Linked DNA regions of Planctomyces sp. SH-PL62. The protein of the gene in region 2 binds, or shares a complex with, the protein of the main gene of each other region. Links are inferred from orthologs where the notes say so. Each region holds a gene or a part of one and is shown on either strand. Other genes may lie near its edges.

Region 1 (3,379 bases), 2.1 Mb from region 2 along the record:
GATCAGCTCGCAAACCGCCTGGCCGTTGATGTCCGGCAGCATGACGTCGAGGATGATCAGGTCGGGGTGGTACTCCTTGGCGAGCATCCCCGCGCCGAAGCCGTTGTTCACGGCCTTGTGTTCGAACCGGCCGTCGGTGCTGAGGACCTCGGCCACCAGGTCCACCACCGCCTGGTCGTCGTCGACGATCAGGATCCGCCGCCGCCCGCTCTCCAGGGCGTCGGTCGGGATGCCGTTGTCCTTCATGAACCGGAAGAGCGCCTCGCGCGGGATCCGCCGGAATCGCGAGCCGGGCACCCGGAATCCCTTGAGCTGGCCCGAGTCGAAGCATCGAATGATCGTCTGCTGGCTGACCTTGCAGATCTTCGCGGCTTCGCCCGTCGTGTAAACGGTCTTCATGGTTGGTTGAGTCCCGATTATCCAATCGGGGTCGAACAGGACTCGCATCACGCCTCCTCGGCGACCCTCCTGCGAATCCCAAAGCCCGCCCCGCTCGGCCTCCTTGCGACACGTCCCTGTCACGTCCCCGAACTCGATGCGGCGCCGACCCGACGTCCCGAGCCTATCAACGACCCGATGAAAGCCTAAGCGTTAAAATCTGCGGAGACTACAAAATTTACCGAAATTGCCGAGTCGACCAATTGTAAAATTCCGCCCGGGATTGTCAATCCAGGAGGAACCGGCCTCCCGGACCCCTCTCCCTGGCGTCCCCGCGCTTCCCTGGAGGCCCTGCACGGCCCGTACCCAAAATCCCCCGTCGCTTCCGAAGAAGGATGAGGGGAGGGGTGGGGGGGTGGTTGGCGACTCCAGAAGATCGGTAAACGGCAAAGACCCGCACAGCAAATACCGAATGCGGGTTTCTGTCAATCTCGGTTGCCATATCCGTCTGGGTATGGAGCGACGGCGATCAGGGTTTGCGAAGGGAGACGGGGTCGAGAGGTTTCCGGGCTCGGGGCAAGCTCAGTGGGCCCATTCGTCCACGCTGCCTGCGGGGTTGCGGCGACGGAGATGGATGAGCAGGGTGGCCAGGTCGGCCGGATTGAGGCCGCTGATCCGCCCCGCCTGGCCGAGCGATCGGGGCTGCACCCGGGCGAGCTTCTCGCGGGCCTCGGCGCGGAGTTGGGGGATGGCGGCGTAGTCCAGGTCGACGGGGATGGCCTTGTCCTCCAGCCGCCGGAACCGCTCGATCTGCTCGACCTGGCGTCCGACGTAGCCGTCGTACTTCGCCTCGATCGTCACCTGGGCGATGACGTCCTCGGCGTAGCCGGCCGCGTCGAGTTCCGGGTCGAGGGCGACGAGGTCTTCCCAGGTGGTCTCGTGGCGGCGGAGGTTCTGGAACAGGGCGACGCCGCCGCGGCGGGTGCCGTCGAGGCGCGAGCGGAGGCCGTCGATCGCATCGCGACGGGTTTCGAACCGGGCCCAGCGGGCGTCGTCCACCAGCCCCGCGCGACGGCCCAGTTCGGTCAGCCGGAGGTCGGCGTTGTCGTGGCGGAGGAGCAATCGGTACTCGGCCCGGCTGGTGAACATGCGGTAGGGCTCGTCGACCCCCCGCGTGACGAGGTCGTCGATCAGGACGCCGATGTACGCCGTCGAGCGGTCCAGCACGAACGGCGGCTCCCCCTTCACGCCCAGCGCCGCGTTGACCCCGGCCACCAGTCCTTGCGCGGCGGCTTCCTCGTAGCCGGTCGTCCCGTTGATCTGGCCGGCGAAGAAGAGTCCCGGCACGGCCTTCGTCTCCAGCGTCGCCCCGAGTTGCTCCGGCGGGGCGAAGTCATACTCGACGGCGTAGCCGTACCGCATGATCTCGGCGTGCTCCAGCCCTGGGATCAGCGGGATCACGGCTTCCTGCACGTCGCGCGGCAGGCTGGTGGAGATGCCGTTGCAGTAATACTCCAGCGTGTCGCGCCCCTCCGGCTCCAGGAAGATCTGGTGCGAATCGCGGTCGGCGAAGCGCACCACCTTGTCCTCGATGGAGGGGCAGTAACGCGGGCCGGTCGACTCGATCTGGCCCGAGTACATCGGCGCTCGGTCCAGGTTGGCCCGGATCAGGTCGTGGACGGCCGGGTTGGTGGCGGTGAGGTGGCAGGGGATCTGGGTCTGTTCGATGCGGTCGGTGAGGAAGGAGAAGGCGACGGGCCGGGCGTCTCCGGGCTGGACTTCGAGCCGGTCGAAGTCGATGGTCCGGCCGTTGAGCCGGGGGGGCGTGCCGGTTTTGAACCGTCGCAGCTCGAAGCCGAGTTCGCGGAGGCTCCCCGAGAGTCCCATCGCCGCCGCTTCCCCGCCGCGTCCGCCGGGGGTCTTGACCTCGCCGGTGTGCATCAGGGCCTGGAGGAACGTGCCGGTCGTCAGGATGACCGCCTTCGCCCGGTAATCGACCCCCCCCCGGCATCGGACGCCGACGATCCGGCCCCCTTCGGTGAGCAGGGCCTCGACCATCTCCTGGCGGAGGGTCAGGTTGGGCTGGCGTTCGACGGCGAGCTTGGCGAGGCCCTGATACGCCCGCTTGTCGCACTGGGCGCGGGGGCTGTGCATGGCCGGCCCCTTACCTCGGTTGAGGAGCCGGAACTGGATCGCGGCGGCGTCGGTGAGCCTCCCCATCGCGCCGCCCAGGGCGTCGACCTCGCGGACGATCTGTCCCTTCGCGACCCCGCCGATCGCCGGGTTGCAGCTCATCTGGCCGACGGTGTCGCAGTTCATGGTCAGGACAGCCGTGCGCAGGCCCATGCGGGCGGGGGCCAGCGCGGCCTCGACTCCGGCGTGCCCGGCGCCGACCACGACGACGTCGAACTGGTAGGGATCGCGGCGGACGGCCATGGGGGCGGCTCTCGGGTGCGGGCGTCTGGCGGCGGGGAACGTGAACGTGAACGAATTTCATCTTAGCCGCCCCCTCGCGCCGGACGCCAGATCAGGAGCCGCGCGCGGCTTGCACCGCCGCTCGCCCCACGGCTAAGGTGGAGGGCGTCCGAACGACACGACCCGTCGACCCCCGGAAATGAGCGAGAATCGAACCATGGCCGAGACGCGCAAGGGCGAAGTGACCTTCAAGGGCAACCCGATCGAGCTGGTCGGACCCAAGCTCAAGGCCGGCGACGCCGCGCCGGACTTCAAGGCGGTGGGCGCCGGCCTGGCGATCGTCACCCTCGCCGAGACCGCCGGCAAGCCCCGGCTGTTCAACGTCGTCCCCTCGCTCGACACCCCGGTCTGCAACAAGCAGACGAAGCACTTCGCCGAGGTCCTCAAGGAGCTGGGCGACAAGGTGGCCGCCTACACCGTCAGCACCGACCTGCCGTTCGCCCAGGCCCGGTTCTGCACCGAGGCCGAGATCGACAACATCCAGAACCTCTCCGACGCCCACGACCACAGCTTCGGCGAGCACTAC
Region 2 (3,664 bases):
TCTCGTTCAAGGTGTTCGCCGGCCCCAAGACCGAGGCCGCCCTCATCCCCTACGGGGCCGAGGAACTGGCGGTCTACCGCAAGGGGATCATCCCCCTGGCCCCGACCATCGCCCGCTACTTCATCACGCCCATCCTGTCGTTCACCTACGCCCTCACCGAGCAGGTGGCGGCGTTCTTCGGCGGGACCCGGGGCAACTTCGGAATCGCGATCATCTTGCTGACCCTGGTCGTCAAGATGCTCCTCTTCCCGCTCGGCCGCAAGCAGGCGCTGATGGCCCAGCGCATGCAGGCGTTGCAGCCGCACATGAAGGAGATCCAGGAGAAGTACAAGGACGACAAGGAGCGGCTCACCCGCGAGACCTTCGCCCTGTACAAGAAGCACGGGGCCAACCCGGTCAGCGGCTGTCTCCCGGCCCTGGTGCAGCTCCCGATCTTCGTGGGCCTCTGGCAGGCCCTGAACACGTCGGTCGGCCTGCGGCAGTCCTCGTTCCTCTGGATCAACGACCTCGCCGCGCCGGACATGCTGTTCCGGTTCCCGTTCGACGTGATCTTCCTCGGCCACTGGTTCAACCTGCTGCCGATCCTGGTCGTCGGCCTGATGATGATCCAGACCAAGCTGTTCTCCCCGCCGCCGACGACTCCTGAGGCGGAGATGCAGCAGAAGACCATGAAGTACATGATGGTCGTGATGGCCGTGATGTTCTACAAGGTCCCCTCCGGCCTGGGCCTCTACTTCATCACGAGCAGCCTGTGGTCGATCGGCGAGCGTCTGCTGCTCCCCAAGATCATCCACGAGAAGCCCGTCGCCGAGGAAGAGGAGACGGGTCGCAACGGCAACGGCCGCAAGGGACCCGCCGCGCCGGCCGCCCCTCCGAAGCCGGAAGGGGGCCTCGCCAAGTTCTGGAACCGGGTGCTCGACGAGGCCCGGAAAGACCCGACCTACCGTAAGATCGTGGACGAACGGGACGGCAAGGACGCGAAGGGGAAGGATCGACCCGCCTCCAACCCCGACCGCCCCGACGACCGTCGCGATCGCGGCAAGCCCCGCGCCCGGCCGGGTCGGAAATGATCGACCCCGAGATCGTCCCGGACGGAGGGCGAGGCGACCGTGTCATCGGCCTTCGATCCTGAAGAACCGATCGCCGCGACGGCCTCGGCCCCCGGGCCGGGCCTTCGCGGGATCGTCCGGGTCTCCGGCCCCGGCGCCTGGCGGATCGCCCTCGACGGATTCGAGCCGGACCGCGAGTTCCCGACTCCGACCCGGTCCGTGGTCGTCTCGGGCCGATACCGGCTGCCGGGCCTCCGCCCGTTTCTCCCCGCCGACGTCGCCCTCTGGCCTGCGCCGAGGACCTACACGGGACAGGAACTTGCAGAGATCCACGCGCCGGGCTCGCCGCCGCTCCTGGGCCTCCTCCTGGCCCACTGTTTGGCGCAAGGAGCGAGGCCGGCGCAGCCGGGGGAGTTCACTCTCCGGGCGTTCCTCTCGGGACGCCTCGACCTGACGCGGGCGGAAGCCGTGCTCGGCGTCATCGACGCTCGCGACGACCGCCGCCTCGAGGCCGCGCTGGAACAGCTCGCGGGTGGGGTCGCCGGGCCGATCGAAGCCCTGCGCGACCGCTTGCTGGACCTCCTCGCGCACCTGGAGGCCGACCTCGATTTCGTCGACGAGGCCGACGTCGACCCGATCGGCCGCGTCGCGCTCGCGGACCGGCTCGCCCGCGAAGCCGAGGCGCTCGACGCCTTGACCGACCGCCTGGGTCGCCGCGACCGCGCCGAGGGGAACCCCCGCGTGGTCCTCGTCGGCCCCCCCAACGCCGGCAAGAGCCGGCTGTTCAACGCACTACTCGGCGGCGACCACGCGATCGTCTCTCCGCTCGCCGGGACCACCCGCGACTACCTGTCGGGCCCCTGCGCCTGCGACGGCCTGGTCGTCGACCTCGTCGACACGGCGGGGATCGAGGCGGCCGTCGACGCGATCGCCGCCGAGGCCCAGGGGCTCCGGGCCTCAGAGGCCGAACGCGCCGACGTGCTCCTCGCCTGCGCCTCGGCCGATGCGCCGGCCGTCGACCTGCCGGTCGACGACGACCGCGCGCTGATGGTCTGGACGAAGGCCGATCGCGCGGGCCCGCCTTTGGGCGAGGAGGCGGCCTGGATCGTCACGAGCGCCTCGACCGGGATGGGGATCGACGCACTACGTCGGGCCCTCGCCGCCGCGATCCGAGGCCGGGAGGGCGATCACGCCGCGACGGGCACCTCGGCCCGATGCCGCGACAGCCTGATCGGCGCGGCCGCCGCCATCCGCGACGCCGCCGATGTGATGCGAGCCGAAGCGGGCGACGAGTTGATCGCGTTCGAACTCCGCACCGCGCTCGACGATCTGGGCAAGGTCACCGGCGCGGTCGTCGCCGACGACGTCCTCGACCGGATCTTCGCGCGCTTCTGCATCGGCAAGTAGAGGGGCGGGGCCTCGTGGCGTCGGCCTCGCGGCGGCATTATCATCCTGGGGGCGCCCGGGTCCGCGCGACGTGCGATCCGGCCCGAACCGGACCCCTTTCCGTTCCAGCCAGGACGTCGATCATGCTCAAGCGTATCCCGCCGATCCTCTCCCCGGAGCTGCTGCACCTGATCGCCCAGATGGGGCATGGCGACGAGTTGGTGATCGCCGACGCCAACTTCCCGGCCGTGACCTGCGCCCAGAGGCTCGTCCGGGCCGACGGCCACGGCGTGCCGGTCATCCTGGAGGCCATCCTCCAGCTCTTCCCGCTCGACAGCTTCGTCGAAGCACCGGCCGCCGTCATGCGGCGTCTCGACAAGCCCGGCGATCCGGCCCCGATCTGGGCCGACTATCAGCGCATCCTCGACAGCGCCGAGGGGCGGCACATCGCGATGGAGCAGGTCGAGCGGTTCGCCTTCTACGAGCGTGCGAAGACCACCTTCGGCGTGGTCGCGACCGGCGAAGGTGCCCTGTACGGCAACATCATCATCAAGAAGGGGATCATCCCGCCGTCTTGACGGGAGCCCTTCCGTCCCGAACCGAGGCCGAGGTTCCGCCCGCATCTTTCGCGGGCGGGCCCCGTCCGTCGACTCTCACCGAGAGTGGAACGGCGTGCGCCGAGCGATCAGGCGGGGGGAGGCGTGCGGTCACGCGCCGCGGTGGAATCGACCGGCTGGCCGCCCTCTTCCCGGTTTCGAGCCTCGCTCTCCGCCGGTTCCTCATACCTGGGCAGGGCGTCCAGGACGGACTTGACCGGGACGTCGGGCGGGGAAAGCGCCTCGGTCTCCTCGGCGTCGGGGACCTTGGCGTAGAGCTGATCGAGGGCGGCGCGGGCGGGATCGGCGTAGTCGGAGTGATTGGTGAGTTTGAGGACGCGCTGGAGGTCCGCGATCGCCTCGACGTCGCGTCCCTCGGAGGCCCGGCAGAGGCCGCGATGGAGGTAGCCCTCCACGTCGTTGGGCCGCATGCCCATGTAGACGTCCAGGTCCTTGTCCGCCGTCTGGAAGTCGCCGAGCTCGGTGAGCAACCGGCCTCGCATCAGGTAGGCGCCGGAGAGCTGCGGGTCGCACCGCAGCGCATGATCGAGGTCGGCCAGGGCCTCGTCGGTGCGGCCCATGGCCCGGTAGACGGTCGCGCGGTGGTAGTAGGCCTCTCCCAGATAGGGGGCG

Evidence for each region. The genes of interacting proteins can lie anywhere in the genome.
Region 1: the proteins of VT85_RS04085 (region 2) and mnmG are in contact, whole or in part, in a solved structure (PDB 9HIP), measured with the Escherichia coli proteins. The link is inferred for Planctomyces sp. SH-PL62 from one-to-one orthologs.

The regions. Positions count from the first base shown.
Region 1 is NZ_CP011273.1:3,139,377-3,142,755, forward strand. The notes cover bases 388-3,375. They hold mnmG (tRNA uridine-5-carboxymethylaminomethyl(34) synthesis enzyme MnmG), read right to left. Parts: upstream 2,815-3,375; coding sequence 961-2,814; downstream 388-960. Other genes in these bases: VT85_RS12220 (response regulator), read right to left, coding at 388-399; tpx (thiol peroxidase), read left to right, coding at 3,011-3,375. Outside these bases: more of VT85_RS12220, read right to left, coding at 1-387; more of tpx, read left to right, coding at 3,376-3,379. UniProt on the Escherichia coli protein: NAD-binding protein involved in the addition of a carboxymethylaminomethyl (cmnm) group at the wobble position (U34) of certain tRNAs, forming tRNA-cmnm(5)s(2)U34.
Region 2 is NZ_CP011273.1:1,042,554-1,046,217, forward strand. The notes cover bases 378-3,282. They hold VT85_RS04085 (tRNA modification GTPase), read left to right. Parts: upstream 378-1,109; coding sequence 1,110-2,456; downstream 2,457-3,282. Other genes in these bases: yidC (membrane protein insertase YidC), read left to right, coding at 378-1,070; VT85_RS04090 (RbsD/FucU family protein), read left to right, coding at 2,579-3,013; VT85_RS04095 (tetratricopeptide repeat protein), read right to left, coding at 3,121-3,282. Outside these bases: more of yidC, read left to right, coding at 1-377; more of VT85_RS04095, read right to left, coding at 3,283-3,664. UniProt on the Escherichia coli protein: Exhibits a very high intrinsic GTPase hydrolysis rate. Involved in the addition of a carboxymethylaminomethyl (cmnm) group at the wobble position (U34) of certain tRNAs, forming tRNA-cmnm(5)s(2)U34.